One region of the Solibacillus sp. FSL K6-4121 genome, then DNA from elsewhere that is predicted to be linked to it. Evidence: riboswitches for the same ligand, from Rfam matches in the RefSeq annotation. Region 1 holds a riboswitch; each other region holds the start of a gene.

The links. Region 1 has a riboswitch for cobalamin ahead of MHH95_RS11830 (cobyric acid synthase). Riboswitches for the same ligand answer to the same signal wherever they lie in the genome.
Region 2: it holds a riboswitch for cobalamin, as region 1 does, so the genes downstream of both, MHH95_RS00680 (DUF4430 domain-containing protein) here and MHH95_RS11830 (cobyric acid synthase) in region 1, are expected to answer to the same signal.
Region 3: it holds a riboswitch for cobalamin, as region 1 does, so the genes downstream of both, MHH95_RS10455 (hypothetical protein) here and MHH95_RS11830 (cobyric acid synthase) in region 1, are expected to answer to the same signal.

What each region holds. Positions count from the first base shown of each region.
Region 1 is NZ_JBBOCS010000002.1:473,511-479,153, forward strand. Features, by position in the region: gene MHH95_RS11820 (YusW family protein) at 1-500, opposite strand, end outside; gene MHH95_RS11825 (S16 family serine protease) at 652-858, shown strand; cobalamin riboswitch at 984-1,170, shown strand; gene MHH95_RS11830 (cobyric acid synthase) at 1,329-2,822, shown strand; gene cbiB (adenosylcobinamide-phosphate synthase CbiB) at 2,863-3,819, shown strand; gene MHH95_RS11840 (pyridoxal phosphate-dependent aminotransferase) at 3,794-4,861, shown strand; gene MHH95_RS11845 (histidine phosphatase family protein) at 4,913-5,293, shown strand; gene MHH95_RS11850 (NAD(P)/FAD-dependent oxidoreductase) at 5,309-5,643, shown strand, end outside.
Region 2 is NZ_JBBOCS010000001.1:114,883-120,525, reverse strand. Features, by position in the region: gene MHH95_RS00700 (hypothetical protein) at 1-591, shown strand, start outside; gene MHH95_RS00695 (type I restriction-modification system subunit M) at 610-2,226, shown strand; gene MHH95_RS00690 (hypothetical protein) at 2,511-2,765, opposite strand; gene MHH95_RS00685 (DNA/RNA helicase domain-containing protein) at 2,909-3,091, shown strand; cobalamin riboswitch at 3,370-3,567, shown strand; gene MHH95_RS00680 (DUF4430 domain-containing protein) at 3,731-5,643, shown strand, end outside.
Region 3 is NZ_JBBOCS010000002.1:196,420-202,062, forward strand. Features, by position in the region: one part of gene MHH95_RS10440 (IS3 family transposase) at 1-460, shown strand, start outside; gene MHH95_RS10445 (hypothetical protein) at 562-798, opposite strand; gene glsA (glutaminase A) at 1,121-2,041, shown strand; gene MHH95_RS10455 (hypothetical protein) at 2,125-2,481, opposite strand; cobalamin riboswitch at 2,677-2,860, opposite strand; gene metE (5-methyltetrahydropteroyltriglutamate--homocysteine S-methyltransferase) at 3,246-5,534, opposite strand.

The DNA of each region.
Region 1 (5,643 bases):
TGATAATGTTTTATTTCCCCGTTTTTGAATTTTACTTCAAGCTCAAAGGACTTATAGTTTTCATCGAGAGCAAATGCTTTTAGTACTTCTTTACGAACATCGTCATCACTTGTAGTTTCGTCAAATGTTAACTGTTTTAACGCATCGACAAAATTTTCGTACGCTTGATCACCTTTATACTCGATACCTTTAATTTCATCATCTATTTCTGCATAAATATTGTTTCCATCGTTCTCATATTCAACATCATATGAATTGCGATTCGCATATTCTACGTCTAAATCAAATTCAGTAAAAGCATAATTTACATCTGCGACCTTAATTCCAGTACGTTCATTTTCATTTTCCGAGTTATTAGTGGTATTTTTGTTATTCGCTGTTTCATCAACAGTACTATTATTTCCTGTAACATCCTTATTTGTCTTTGTATCATCGTTGTTACATGCGTACAATAACCCCAACAATAATGGCATTGTAAGTAATAATTTAAATAATTTCATTTTATACTCTCCTTTAAAAGTGGCTTGATAACTTAATTTAAGCCTCTAATTTTTAATAAAAGTATTCCCAAATTAAAATAAGCTATCCATTTCTACTGAAATTAGAATTTCCCTTATTGAAGGTGACAGAGCAGGACTTGCCGCTATATTAATTGGTCTTAGCGAAAACGCCAGCTTTAATAATAACGTACCGATTGACGTAACAGGTGCGATTGACGGTGAAGGAAATGTGAAGGAAATTGGCTCAATGAAAGCTAAAATTCTCATTGCTGAAAAAAGCTGTTTTTCGCATATTTTCTTACCTGTGGAAAATGAAAAAGAGGAGAAGGAAGTAAAAAAGATGAGCAGCTTAATATAAACATTATTACGGTGGCTTCTATAGAAAATGCTGTAAAGGAAATAATGAGGCTCAATAACGACTAACCGGTATCGGGAATAGTCCTATCATTTTTAAACAGACTGTGTTATTTTTATAATAATTTAATAATTTGCAATTGATTAAGTGCTTACAGATTTTTGTAAGGTAAAAGGGAAATTAGTGAAAGACTAATGCAGCCCCCGCTACTGTAATAGCTGATGAACTCACAACAAATCACTGTCGGAATGATGGGAAGATGTGAAAGTAAAAGGAAGCTTAAGCCAGGAAACCTGCTTATTCAAACGATACTTACTTTTCGGAGGGAAAAGTATAGGCGAAACTAGTCATTGTTTTTGTGTATTTAAACACTATCCTATAATTAATTTCACATGCCTGTACCTCTTTTTCGATAAGAGGTACAGGCATTTTTAATTTTATTTGGAGATATTTACAGTAAGGAGGAAATTTAAGTGCAGGCAATTATGATTCAAGGTACAGCATCCGATGTGGGGAAAAGTGTACTATGTACAGCACTTTGCCGCATTTTTGCAAATGACGGTTATCGTGTGGCTCCATTTAAATCACAAAATATGGCACTTAATTCGTATATTACAAAAGACGGTGGAGAAATCGGGCGTGCACAGGGGGTTCAGGCAGAAGCCGCAAAAATTGACGCAACAACGGATATGAACCCGATTTTACTTAAGCCTAAAGGGGAAATGGTATCGGAAGTGATTCTCCACGGTAAACATTATGCCAATATAGATGCGCTTAGTTATCGTGAAAATATTGTTGAAGCAGTGATGCCTGAAGTTCGTTCATCACTTGCCAGTTTGTCGGAGAGCTATGATGTTCTTGTTTTGGAAGGTGCGGGAAGTCCGGCGGAAATTAACTTAAAGAACCGGGATATTGCCAATATGCGGATGGCCCATGAAACTGATGCTGCTGTAATTTTAGTTGCCGATATTGACCGGGGTGGTGTATTTGCTTCAATTGTCGGGACGTTAATGTTATTAGATGATACGGAAAGGTCCCGTGTCAAAGGAATTGTTATTAATAAGTTTCGAGGTATGAAAGAATTGCTTAATGATGGGATCGAGTGGCTGGAGGATTATACAGGTATTCCTGTGCTTGGCGTAATTCCATACTTTGATGTTCAAATTGAAGCAGAAGATTCGCTCGCTTTATCCAGCCTGCGTTTTAAAAAACCGCAGCACCATGAATTTGCGATTGACGTCGCAGTTATCCGGTTTCCGCACATTTCGAATTTTACCGACATAGATCCGCTTATTGAAGAGCCGGATGTAGGTGTGCGCTTTGTTACGGCACTTAATGATTTGAAAAATCCGGATGTCGTGATTTTACCGGGGACGAAAAATACGGTGGAAGATTTTTTATGGCTTCAGCAAACCGGGTTAATGCAAGGGATTTTACAGTTAGCGCATCAAAATGTCCGCATTATCGGTATTTGTGGGGGTTACCAGATGCTAGGTGAAATTATCCGTGATGAGCAGGCGGTTGAAAGCACGGGAGGCACATATTTAACTTTAGGTTTGCTGCCGATTGAAACAACATTTATTAATAGTAAGCAAACAGTGCAAGTTTCCGGAAGGAGCTGTACAGGTCATGAGATTGAAGGGTATGAAATTCATTTAGGGCGCAGTGTAGCAACAAAACCGTTGAAGCCTTTCATTCAATTTTATGACGGCCGGACAGATGGTGTCTTTACGGAGCAAGTATTTGGTACATATGTTCACGGGATTTTCCAAAACCGTCCGTTCACTCGCGATTATTTTAATACAATCCGTAGGCAAAAAGGGATGGAGCCTATTTTAGGTGATGTTTTATCCGATTTTGAACGCCGCGAACAAGCGTATGAAATGCTGGATCACCATGTTCGTTCTCACTTAAATATGGAGAGGATTTATTCGTTTATTTCGGAAAGTAAGATTGAAACGAAGTGAATGGATAGGTAGATATTTATAAAAAAGGGGAATGGACACGATGTATTTTATTATTTGTGTAATCGCAGTGCTCATCGATTGCATTGTAGGGGATCCAAAAAAGTGGACGCATCCTGTCATTTATATTGGCAACGTGATTTCGTTTTTTGAGAGGAAATGGAATAGCGGGAGTGACAATAGAAGACGGATCAATGGCTATCTAACAGTTTTTCTCACGGTAAGTATTACAACGGGCTCTGTTTTTTTTATTGTCATTCTTGCACTGAAAGTACATCTTCTTATTTGGCTAGTAGTCGAAATCTTTTTGATTAGTTTAGCACTAGCCCAGAAATCATTAAAAGAAGCGGCGATGCTCGTTTACGATTCTTTGGAAGCGAATGATTTATCCGAAGCAAGGAAATATTTAAGTTGGATTGTGGGCCGTGATACGAATCATTTGGATGAAACTGAAATTGTAAGAGGTGTCATTGAAACCGTCTCGGAAAATACGAGTGACGGCGTGACGGCTCCGCTTATGTATGCGCTATGTTTCGGGGCAACCGGTGCATGGTGCTATAAAGCTATTAATACGTTGGACTCGATGATCGGCTATAAAAATGAACGGTATGCAGATTTCGGATTTGCTGCAGCAACATTGGATGATGTTGCGAATTATGTGCCTAGCAGAATTTCCGGGTGGTTCCTTATAATATTTACAAAATGTGATACGGCACAACCACTCAAACAACGCTATAAAAACTGGCTAAAAGAAGCTAAAAAACATCCAAGCCCGAATAGCGGATATTTGGAGGCCGCTACAGCCGTTCAGTTAGGAATCCGTTTAGGCGGGTTTAATCGTTATGATGGGATGGAATCATTTCGTGCTTATATGGGTGAACCGGACAATACGATGCAGAAAAAACATATAAAAAAATCGATCCAGCACATGTATGTTTGTACTTGGTGTGTTGTGATAACAGGAGGAATATTGTATGGAATTGCCTGCACATGGGGCTAATGCAGCAGCGTTATATAAAGCGATGAACTTACATATGCCAGACAAAGTCATCGATGTTAGCGAAAATGTCAATCATCTCGGGTATCCGAAGCTAGTAGAGCAACAGTGGGCGATTTTGATAGATAAAATAGCGGGGTATCCGCATGAACAAGCGGAACCGTTTCGCTCGCAAGTGGCAGATGTACACGAAGTGGCAGCACAACACGTTGTCATTACAAACGGTGCAGCAGAAGGCTTAATGGCTTTGGCTCAACTTTTTAAAGGACAAGAAGTAGCTTTATTACAGCCTTCCTTTTCGGAGTATGCCAGAACATTAAAACAGCAGGGTTGTGTCATTCATTCTATTTTAGCTGAGGATATTGAAGCGTATCGATTTAATGAAGTAAAGTTGGAGAAACAGCTGAAAAATGTCCATGCCTGCTATATTTGTAATCCGAATAATCCAACAGGCATATTAATGAAAAAAAATTGGATTGAACAGTTGGTTAAAAAGTACCCTCATTGTAATTTTGTTGTCGATGAAGCGTTTATGGACTGGACCGATGAATCGGAGAGCGTCATTCCATTAGTGAACAGTTATCCTAATTTATTTGTTGTACGATCCATGACGAAAATGTATGCGCTGGCAGGAATTCGTCTCGGTTATATCATCGGGCAACAGGCAGAAGAACTCCGTCATTACTTGCCGCACTGGAATGTTAGTGCAATCGCAAATGAAATCGGCTGTCTCTGTTTACAGGACAAGGATTTTGTAATGAAATCTCGTGAAAAGAACAGCAAATTACGAAGTCAGATGGTGATGGAATTAAAATTGATGGGTTGTAAAGTATCAAACAGTGCAGCGAATTTTTTACTGTTCCAATTACCGAAACAATATAATCCAGATGAATTTTTTAAATATTTATTAGAGCGAGGTATCGTTTTACGCCATACAAAAAACTATGTCGGCTTGGACGGCGCATGGTTTCGAATCGCTGTCAAAAGTGAAGAAATCTGGAGTAAATGCAAGGATGAAATAACGTATTATGTCAATAATCATTAACTACTACCGTCATGGTGAAACTGTATGGAATAAAGAAGGGCGGCTGCAAGCATGTTTCCTGACCAGACCATTCACCAAACTGGAAATTTGCGTGAAATTAACTTAGGGCATTGGCAAGGTAACTCTATAAAAGATCTTCAACTAGATGAACAGTATTATTGCTATTTGAATACACCGCATTTATTTATGAATACGACACAGGAATCTTTTGGTGACGTAACGAACCGAATGCTCGCATTTCACGAGTATTTGGTACAGTTACCGTATGAGAGAATCGTAGTCGTTTCTCACGGTGTTGCCATTGCTTGTTTGATTACCGCGCTTCATAAACAGCCATACAACCAGCTATGGGGTTATTTGTTGGATGGTGCTGCTTGTTTTTCGATAGAAGGGAATAGTGAACAAATACATAAAGATATTTTTGTACAGTAATAATGGGGGAGAGCAATGATTTACGATGTTTGTGTAATCGGTGGTGGTCCTGCCGGGATCTTCAGTGCATTTTATAGTGCATCTAGAAGGATGAACACAGTATTAATTGAAGGCAATCATGAACTAGGTGGTCGACTTAATTTATTTTTAGACTATGAAATTTATGATATTCCTGGTCAGTTTGGCGTTTTAGCGCGTGATTATAAACGAGCGCTGATTGAACAGTTAAAAGTAAGTAAAGCTAATTTGTTACTTGGAGAAATTGTTGAGAAAATTGAAAATAGTGACGAGTTGTTTTATGTAATGACAACACAGCAAACCATTCTAGCTAAAACAATCATAGCGGCAAC
Region 2 (5,643 bases), on a different contig from region 1:
AAAGGATTTACCGATGCTTGGGAACAGCGTAAGTTGTCAGAATTATTATTTCCTGCAGATGAAAGAAATAATAGAGGAAAATATACACAAGATGATGTACTAGCTGCATCATTAGGAACTGAGCTAGTAAAAAAACATATATTCTTTGGGTTGCGGTCAACAGAAGAGTCGGTTAAAAACTACAGAGTAGTGAAGTCAGGTGATGTAATATACACAAAGTCACCAATAAAGGGTTATCCTAATGGAATTATCAGAACAAACAAAGGATTAGATGGAATTGTTCCATCTTTGTATTGTGTTTACCATAGTATCCCGAGTATAAATTCAAGTATTATTCAAAGCTATTTTGAAGATAAAGGTAGACTAGATGCTTATTTATGTCCGTTGGTAAATATTGGTGCGAGAAACAATGTTAACATTACGGATTTAGGATTTCTTGAAGGTACTATTTATATATCACAAGATATTGATGAACAAAACAAAATAGTTGCCTTTTTTAATCATTTGACGAATCTTATTACCCTTCATCAGCGTGAGTTAAATTCACTCAAAGATTTAAAGAAATCACTACTTCAACAAATGTTTGTATAAGAAAAGGAGATTACACAAATGAGTAATGCTACAGATATTACATCGAAGCTATGGGAAATGGCTAACAAACTGCGTGGTACAATGGATGCAAGTGAGTACAAGAACTATATTTTGCCATTTATGTTCTATCGCTATTTATCAGAAAATCAGGATGAATACTTAAAAGTCAATGATTTGGAAGAGTTCTACGAAGTGACAGATGACACTGAAAAAGAGGATTACCTTGAAGAAATTAGTAAAGGTATCGGATATGCGATTGATCCAGCCTATACTTGGGACAAAATCGTATCAAAAATTGAAAATCACAAAATCAAAGCTAGTGACTTCCAAGACATGTTTGACTCATTCAATACAAATGCCAAACGTAACGCAGTCGCTGAAGCTGAATTTGCTAACGTATTCTCAGATGTTAACCTCGGGGACACACGTCTTGGCTCAAGTACAAATGAACGTGCGAAGGCTTTGAATGATATCGTTTTGATGATTAACGAGTTCACTTTCAAAGATAATTCAGGACGTGACATTTTGGGTGACGTATACGAGTATTTGATTGGACAGTTTGCTGCCAATGCAGGGAAAAAAGGTGGGGAATTCTATACACCTCATGAAGTTAGTCAAATACTGGCGAAAATTGTCACGATCAATGCAGATGTTACTGGAGATCAATTCCGCGTATATGACCCTACAATGGGATCAGGTTCACTTCTTTTGACAGTTCAAAAAGAATTGCCAAATGGTGATGAAGAAGGAAGCGTTGATTTTTACGGCCAAGAGTTGAATACTACGACTTATAACTTAGCTCGCATGAACTTGATGATGCATGGTGTTAACTATCGAAATATGGAGTTGAATCGTGCAGACACACTTGATGCTGACTGGCCGTTTGCTGAAAAAGATGGCACACAAATTCCTTTGAAGTTCGACGCGGTCGTAGCTAACCCCCCATATTCTCAAAAATGGGATACAAAAGACGTTGACCGAGAAAAAGACTCACGTTTCAAGGGTTATGGTATAGCACCTGCATCTAAGGCAGATTATGCTTTTGTTCTTCATGGACTGTACCATTTAGATAAAGCTGGAACAATGGCTATTGTGTTGCCACATGGTGTACTCTTCCGTGGTGCGTCTGAAGGGAAAATCCGTAAGAATATCATCGACAACAATCTGTTAGATACAGTTATTGGATTGCCAGCTAATTTGTTCTATGGGGCAAGTATCCCCACATGTGTGCTAGTGTTCAAAGGTCGTGAAGCTCGAAAAAATAAAGATATTTTATTTATCGATGCTTCAAATGAGTTTGAAAAAGGCAAGAACCAAAACAAACTCTCTCCTGAAAATATCAACAAAATTATAGAAACTTACAGTAACCGCGTAGACGTTGAGAAATATGCTCACGTGGCATCTTTGGATGAAATCAAAGAAAATGATTACAATTTGAACATTCCACGTTATGTCGACATGTTTGAAGAAGAAGAAGTTATTCCACTTTCACAAGTGGCTCAAGAATTGAAGGAAGTTCAAGTAGATATTATGAATTCATATGAGAAATTGTTTGAGCTTATGAGTGAATTGAATGGAACAACTGACAAAGCTAAAAATGAACTTAGCAAATTTATTGATCTTTTAGAAAAATAATCATGTAAATTAATGATTCCAATAAACATCAAAACCTTTAAAAAACAGAGGTTTTGATGTTTTTACTATTTCAACGAAGAGTATTTAAAACACCACTAAAATAATTTAAAATTACAATGTAATTTATGAGCTTTTGATAACTGCATCATTAGCTGCTACTTGAGTGCTATTTGTGTATATGTCCATTGTTGTTTTAATGAAAGAATGACGTAAACGTTTTGAACTTTCTTTATACTAGCATTATCCTCAAATAGAAAAGAACAGTGTTTAGGGGGTTAAAAATTTTAGTTAACCAATGCTTCCAATATAAACTTTTCAGCAGTAAACAAAGCCTCTTCTTTAGTGGAGAAGATACCTGTTACGCCATTTATTATTTGATCTTCTACCTCAATAATATAATCCGCAGAATACTGTTGTTCCATATACTTTTTTAAAGTGATGGAGATGGTTACGTCTTCGTAATTAAAAACTTCAACGTCATAAACTTCGGCTTCATATGTACCTAATTCATAAATAATCGATTTTTCTAACCCAATCATGTAAATTCCTCCATTCAATAATAATATATTACACTTATAATTATATGGTAAATTATACAAGAAGACTATTAACTGTTTGATAATATCAATAAAATTTTCAGGCAATTTTAACTTTTTTCATCCAAATCTTAACTTTAGCAATCTTGACGGATAAGGGTGCTTATACAGGTACAGAGGGTATTGCCAATGTTACTGAAGCGAAAGAAAAGATTGTCCTAAATTCCATCAATATTTTAATGAAACGTGGTATTAAAGGGCTCTATATTTACGCAAGTGATGAAGCGCTGCGAGATAAATTGCTTTCATTTCAAAGAGAAGACATTTAAATGAATTGCTTGATTAGGGGTATTGAATGGGAGTTGGTCTCTTGTTTAATACCCTTTTTCCAATGCCTGTGAGGGGGGGAATCCTTAAAAATTAGCTCCTTTTCTTTATTCAAGTTACCTTTATTACGATATAAACTTGCTAATTATAAATAAAACGGACATATGTAACCGTCAAGTAAAATTAAACAGTTAAGTAATTCAAAAATTTCTTTTTTATAGTATTCTGAAAAAAGTACTATGCTAATCATATTTTTGTGTTAAAATAAATTCCAATTGAATATGTTTTGCAGAAATAGGTTGCTCTTAATTGAGCATAATAGGGAATTCGGTGTGAAACCGAAGCTGTATCCGCAACTGTAAGTGTAGAAGACTGTGTAAAATATGCCACTGTTAAATGAGGAAAAATGCCTCTAGTCAATGGGAAGGCTTGCACATGATACACGAGCCAGGAGACCTGACTTATTTTTATCGTATTAACTCTCTTCGGAATAAGGAGAATGTACGGCAAATAGATGAACGGGTATTTTTATATGCTTTTTTCTGTTTTCCGCCATTTCTCAATTTGAGGAATGGCTTTTTTTTTTGTATTGGGTTAATGGCAAAACATTATTCATGAAAAACTTTCAGGAGGTTTATTGCATGGATTTTTGGAAAAAGTGGTTGCATATAGCATTAACACTTGTTCTAATGGTATCACTTATAGCGCCAGCAACGGTAGATGCTGAGCAGGTAGAAAATTTAGAGAAACAAGTGGAACAAATTAGTGTGCAACTAGAAGTAAAAGGGTTAAAAGAAAATATTATTGCCAACTCCAATATATCCGTAACAAAGGGAGCAAGTGCACTTGAGGCGTTACAGCAAACATTAACAGCTGCAAATATCCCATTTGAAGTCGTGACTAGCGATTATGGCCCGTATGTAAAATCAATTAATAGTTTAGTATCGGGTTCATTAGGTCATTGGGATGGTTGGGGTTATTCGATTAACGGTGAATCACCTGAACTTGGTTTAGGAAGCTATGAACTTCAAGCAGATGATATAGTATCTGTTTATTATAGTTTATCGCCAATGTTAGAGGCACAGGCGTCTGAACAAGAGGGCGAGAAACTTGTTGAAGTGTCTGTAAAAGGGGATTTATTTACTGAACAGGCAGCAACATTAGAAAATTGGATAACGCCAGATGGTTTAACAATTACAAATATTACTAAGCAGGACGAACAACAATTAACATTAGCAATTGAAGCGGCACCTGGTACATATGAATTACAGCTACTAGCTCCTGCATTATTAAGTGCACAAGAGCAAAAAATTTCAGTAAAAGTTGTCGATTCAATTCAACCTGTAAATGACTTAAAAGTGAATTTCCGTGTTGAAGGCATTGCAGGTACAGTACTAAATGTAAAAGACTTTGAAATTAAAGGTAACGGTAAAATTAATGCTGCACAAGTAACACAGCAAATTTTAGATGCCCATAAAATTACGTATGACTACAGCGACTCAACGGGCTACTTTAAAAATATTGGTGTAGACGGTGAAAAAGGCCTAGGTGTAGGCAGTGGCTGGATGTACAAAGTAAATGGGGAATATCCAGATGTTTATGGAAAAGACGTTGAAATTAAAAATGGCGATACAATTGTCTGGGATTATATTAATGCATCTTCAGTTATAGAAAATTATGAATTCCCAGAGTACAACTTAATCATGTATTCAGGTGCTGAATCTGTCGATAAAATTACGTTTAATCCAATCATTGATATGCCAACAACGGTAGTGGCAGGTACAGACGTAAAAATTAAAGTGACAGGTAAATATAATACAGTATCTTACTTGTATGAGCATATTTCAGGACCACATATAACGGATTTAGCAGACGTAACTGTTGAATATAACGGAAAAAAATATGTTACAAATGCACAAGGTGAAGTAACGATTCCTGCAGTGGAAGTAGTAGAAGGAAATTATGAACTTCGCTTTACAAAAGATTTACCAGGTACTATTTTGACGGATAACGGCAATAAAGAACTTGCCTCGTTCCCTCGCATTATTCGTACGTATGAATCATTATTGGTTACACCAGATGAGCAACCAGCAGAAAACCGTAAAAAAGCGGAAGATGCATTAAAATTAGGCGCAACATACTTACAAGCAAATAAAGAAACTGTAACGGCACGTGTAAATGAATCACATAGCGCATTTTGGATGTTAACAGCGATGAAGGCAGCAAATGTCAATGCAGGCACATACGACTGGACAACTGCACCAACAACTGCAGGTACGTTCTTTACAACCCCGTTAGAAGCATCACAAAATGATACAAATAAGATTGCGGGCACAATTATTGCAGCAAAAGCATTAGGTTTAGATCCATTAAACATTAAAGGGCGCAATCAAGTAGCAGATTTATTAGCAATGCAAAAGGAAAACGGTCTGTTCTCGACAATTTGGGGTGAAGCATTCGCTTTAATCGCGTTAGAGCTAGCTAATGCAGAGTATGACCAACAAAAGCAGATCGAGGCTATTTTAGCTTTACAAAATAAAACAACAGGCTATTT
Region 3 (5,643 bases), 280 kb from region 1:
CGTAAATGAATTCCAGTATGGAAATGGTAAAAAGGCTTATTTAAGTGCGATTATTGATCTATATGACAAGTCTATTGTCAGTTACAAATTAGGACATTTAAATAATAATGATTTAGTTTTCAAGACCGTTAAACCAGCTATACGCCAGTTAAATCAAAAGGAATTTCCTATCCTACATAGTGATCGAGGATATCAATATACATCAAAAGAATTCAAGCGAATCATAGAGAAAGCAAATCTGACACACAGTATGTCGAGAGTCGGCCGCTGTATTGATAATGGACCGATAGAAGCGTTTTGGGGGACTCTAAAAGTAGAGAAGTATTATTTACATAAGTTTGAGACGTACGAAGAGTTAAAACATGCGATTGATACATATATAAAATTCTATAACAACGAACGATATCAAGAAACATTAAACGGCTTGAGTCCTAAAGAGTTCAGGTCTCAAGCCGCTTAAAGCATTTTTATTATTTCCACTGTCTACTTGACAGGGAGCAGTTCATAAATCAACGTTTGTGCCTTCTGGATGTGTTCCTATGCTTTTATTTGGAAAGATTATCACTCGTTTTTTTTAGATAATTTACTCCATAATTTCTTTATACTTAACAAGATAACAGAAAATATACTTGTTTTTAATAAAAAAATAAAAGCTGTTATCAAAATGATTGGCAACATATCTTTAAATGAGAACTTTTCTAATTCGGAGAAATCAAAGTCCTTTAAAGAAAAAAACAACATAATTAATGCAGCGATTAATACGAGCCATTTTTTTTGAAGTGGATTTGTATTATTCAAGTAAAATAATCCCCCTAGTTAATTTATATTATATAGTTTTTTACTAAGTCACTTTATTATATCAATATAATGACCGGAGAATAGATAGATAATATTAACTATATTCTAACTTTCTTAATGACCTTATTCCATAACCTCTCATATTTCCCCAATTTATTGAATCAACCCTTGCTTGGATCAACTCTTAAAGAGCCTGTTTTCGGCCAACTTCATTTGTAGAAATTATACAATATAACAACCGACAAATTGGGAAAGAATAATTAATTGAAAAGGATAGTTTATGTATAGAGAGGTGAGCAGCTAGTTTTCACGATTAGCTTCAATGAAAAAATTACAGGGTATTTATGAGTATGCTGCACAGATGACGGCTAAAGGGAAGGTTGCGACATATATCCCGGCTCTAGCTACGGCCGATCCGAATGCTTTTGCTGTTAGTTTAGTATCAATGGAAGATAAGATCGTTTTTTGGGAATGTACTCAACTTTTTACACTTCAAAGTGTAGTAAAGGTATTTAGTTTTATGGTGGCAATGAACCACCACGGGATCAAGGAAATTATGCGTTATGTTGATGTGGAACCTACAGGGGATTCCTTTGATTCTATCGTCCGTTTAGAAAGTCACAATAAGAAGCCTTTTAACCCGATGATTAATGCAGGGGCAATTACAGTAGCCTCTTTATTACCCGGGGAAACGATGTATGAAAAAGTGAAATCAGTAACTTTATTTTTAGAGAAAATAATCGGGAAGAAAGTACACATCGACAACGAAGTATATTTATCAGAATATCATGCAGCTGATTACAACCGGGCGATTGCCTATATTTTGCAGGCAAATGGCTTTTTAAAATCAGACGTAGAGGAAGCATTGCAAGTATATTTACAGCTCTGCTCAATCTCAGTTAATGTAGCAGATTTAGCGAAAATGGCTCTTTATTTTGCGACCAATGGTAAAAATAGTGCCGCTACTTGTAGTAAAGAAGTGATTCATATTGCTAAAGCATTAATGTTCACATGCGGGATGTACAATGCATCTGGGAAGTTCGCGGCATTCATTGGGTTACCAGCAAAAAGTGGTGTGTCCGGAGCGATAATTGCAGTTGTGAAAAATGGGGCAATTGAGCACTTACAAGGTCCAATTGGAATAGGGATATATGGTCCTGCAATCGATCAAGTTGGCAATAGCGTTGCTGGCATTGCCTTTTTAACACAGTTATCAAAGGAATACGACCTGTTTTGTTTATAAAGAAAAGGAACAGTCTTACATAATGAATGAGAGACTGTTCCTTATTGTTTGCAAAGGCTTCAATTATTTTTTAAAATGATTTTTCATTTGATAACAGTATTCAAAGGCTGACCAATTAATTCGTATTTTACATGTAAATAGGCATAATTAATCTCTTTATATTGTTGTGGAGATTGATTAATTAGTTGCTCAGCATATTTTTTTATACTTTCTGTAGCTTCATGCAGATTATTGAATAAAATAAATTCTTTTAGTTTGTTAATATAAAATTCGGTTGTCTTTTGAAAACAGGCAGCTGAAATTTCCTTGTAATCATTAGGTGATTGCGCTAACAATTGTTGTGTAGTGTTTTTAATGGTATTTGCGTCTGCCTCTATTTGATATATTGACATTACTTCATTCATCAATTGCTTATATTGAAGTACTTTGTTCAATTGCATATTATATTCCTCCTATAGTCCAAAAAAATAGCAACATAGTAATTTGAAGTTGTCGCTAAATGGTCGCTTCATAAAGAGACAAGGAATACAAGAGAAGTTTTCTTTTTCGCAATGAAAACCTTTGTATAATTGTCGCACTATGAGCATGAAGAATATTCACTTTCATACTCTAAACCTCCTATCCGCGTAGGTTAATGGTTTGTACTTGAAAAGGCAGGTCTCCTGGCTTATCATCAACGCTCCTCACACCTTCCCATTTTCGGCAATAGTGGTTATATTGTGAGTGGCTCCGAATCACAGTTGCGGGACAGCGACGGATTCACACCGTTCTTCCCTTTTAATTAAATGTTAAATTTAAACCTTTTCCAGTAAAATTTAGTTATTCTTAGATAGCTATTTGTAAACAATAAGGGGAGAGTAATACAAATAGCTATCCTACAATGACTAAATATAAATTTTTCATTTACCTGAATTTAAGTTAGTGAAAATAAGAGGAAGTTTTCCGCTTATATTTTGAAAGACCTCAGTTTTAGATGTAAATAAAGGGAGGTTTTCCGGTTATATATAAAAAAAGCCACTTGTTTTCCTGTTGTGAAATGCAATAAGCGGAATTCCGCCTCTTATTTTGGCTGATTTTTAGATTAATTTCCAAATAAGCGGAATTTCTCCGTTTATTGATCCCATAGCTTATCGTCTGACCTACTTTTAACAACAGTAAACCACTAATACTTAAGCGTTTAGTGATTTACTGTATTTTTGTGAAATCAGACAGATAATACTTGAGTGCGTAGTAGCTTAGCGGCTTCTACCATATTTATTAATGAAGCAATCGTCTCGGACTCATGGCGTGTTTTTAAGCCACAGTCAGGGTTAATCCAAAATTGATCTTTTGGGATAACAGCGAGACTTTCTTCTAATATAGAACTAATCTCTGAGATGCTTGGAACACGGGGACTATGAATATCATAAACGCCTAAACCGATGCCAAGTTCATATGGATGTACTTTTAAAGAATCAATTAGCTCTCCATGGCTTCTGGAAGTTTCCAATGAAATAACATCTGCATCCAGAGCGCGGATAGGAGCTATAAAATCATTGAATTCGCAATAGCACATATGGGTATGAATCTGTGTATCTACCGCCACTTTTGATGTTGCCAGCTTAAACGAATCTACCGCCCATTGTAAATATTCATCCCAATTTTCCTTGCGTAAAGGTAGTCCTTCCCGAAGTGCCGGTTCATCAATTTGGATAATTTTAATTCCTGCATCTTCTAGTGCCTTAACTTCCTGCTGAATTGCCAAACCAAGCTGGTAGGCGACTTCTTTTCTTGGAATATCATCACGAACAAATGACCAGTTTAAAATAGTTATAGGTCCAGTGAGCATGCCTTTTACATATTTTGATGTAAGCTTCTGTGCCTCAACGACCTCTTTAACAGTCATTGGATGTGTCCATTCAACATCGCCGTATATGATTGGTGGTTTAACACAACGTGAACCGTATGAAACAACCCAAGCATTTTTCGTGAAGGCAAATCCAGTTAAATGTTCTCCAAAGTATTCCACCATATCTGTCCGTTCAAATTCACCATGTACTAGTACATCCAATCCGATTTCTTCTTGAATTTGAATCCAGCGTGCAGTTTCTTCCTTTACAAAGGCTGCGTATTGAGCGTTAGTTATTTCCTTCTTCCGCCATGCCGCCCGTGTTTTCTTTACTAGCTGAGACTGAGGAAAGCTGCCGATTGTTGTAGTAGGGTAGTCAGGTAAGTTTAATGATTTCTTTTGCAGTACTTGGCGCTCTTTAAATGGAACAGTACGTGTGAAATCTGTATCCTTAATTCCTTTAACTAAATTGTTAACTTGCTCATTTTTTCGTATGGGATGTGTCGCTAAAGATTCAATCGCTTTAATACTATTTGCGACGATACCTTCTTTAACCCACGTTCCATGCTGAATATAATTTGTTAAATGCGCAATTTCGCGGATTTTTTCGTCAGCAAAAGCAAGGGCATCATATAATTCAGACGGAAGATTTTGTTCTGAGTTTTTTGTAACAGGAACATGCTGTAGACTGCAGGAAGAGCTAACCCATAAATCTTCTACACCACTTAATTGCTTGACGGTACTTATTGTAGAAACAGCTTCAGCTAAATTAGCTGACCAAATATCCCGACCATTAATTATGCCGATGCTTAATGTTTTATTTTTAGGAAAACCATGTTGCAGAAGCGATTTCATATTTTCTGTTTTACCATGTACGAAATCTAAGCCAATACCTGCAACAGGTAGATTACTTAAGCGCTCAAATGAAGTTAGTGCCTCAAAATAAGTTTGTACTAGTATTTTTGCGTGTGGTACGTCTTCAGTTAATTGTTTATAAACTTCTTCGATTAATAAAATCTCATCTTCCTCGAGGTTTTTAGTGAAAGAAGGTTCTTCAATTTGAATCCAATCAGCACCTGCATCTACAAGCTGCTGGATTACCTGTGCATATAGCGGAATTAACTTTAAAAAGAAGGCGGCACGTGTTTTATCGTCATACCCTTTTGCTAAGTCAACGAAAGTATAAGGACCGATAATTGTTGGCTTTCCTATAATGCCTAGCTCATTTTTAGCTTCTTCAAACTGTTGTAAGATGTAGTTATTTGTTAAGGATAATTCCTGATTTTCATATTCCGGAACAATGTAATGGTAGTTTGTATTAAACCATTTCGTCATTTCACTTGCTATTACTTCGTCAGTACCACGTGCCATTGCATAGTATGTAGTTAACGAAGAAGCATTTGGTAGCACATCATAGCGTTTAGGAATGATGTTAAACATCACTGCTAAATCCAGTACCCGATCGTATTTTGTGAAATCCCCGATAGTAATTAACTGTAGTCCTAAATCCTGTTGGCGTTTCAAGCGATTCAGGCGGATGGCTTTTAGCTGTTCTTCAAATACATCCTCATCAAGCTCTTTTTTCCAAAATTTCTCTAAAGTTTGTTTCCATTCTCGGGTAGCTCCAATATAAGGGTAACCGATAACATTACTAACAATATTCATTTGATAAGCCTCCTCATGTATTTACATAACCCAAATAAAAAAGCTGTTTCCAATGTGACTTGGAAACAGCTTAGGACTTATCTATGCATAGTAAAATAAACGTCTATAA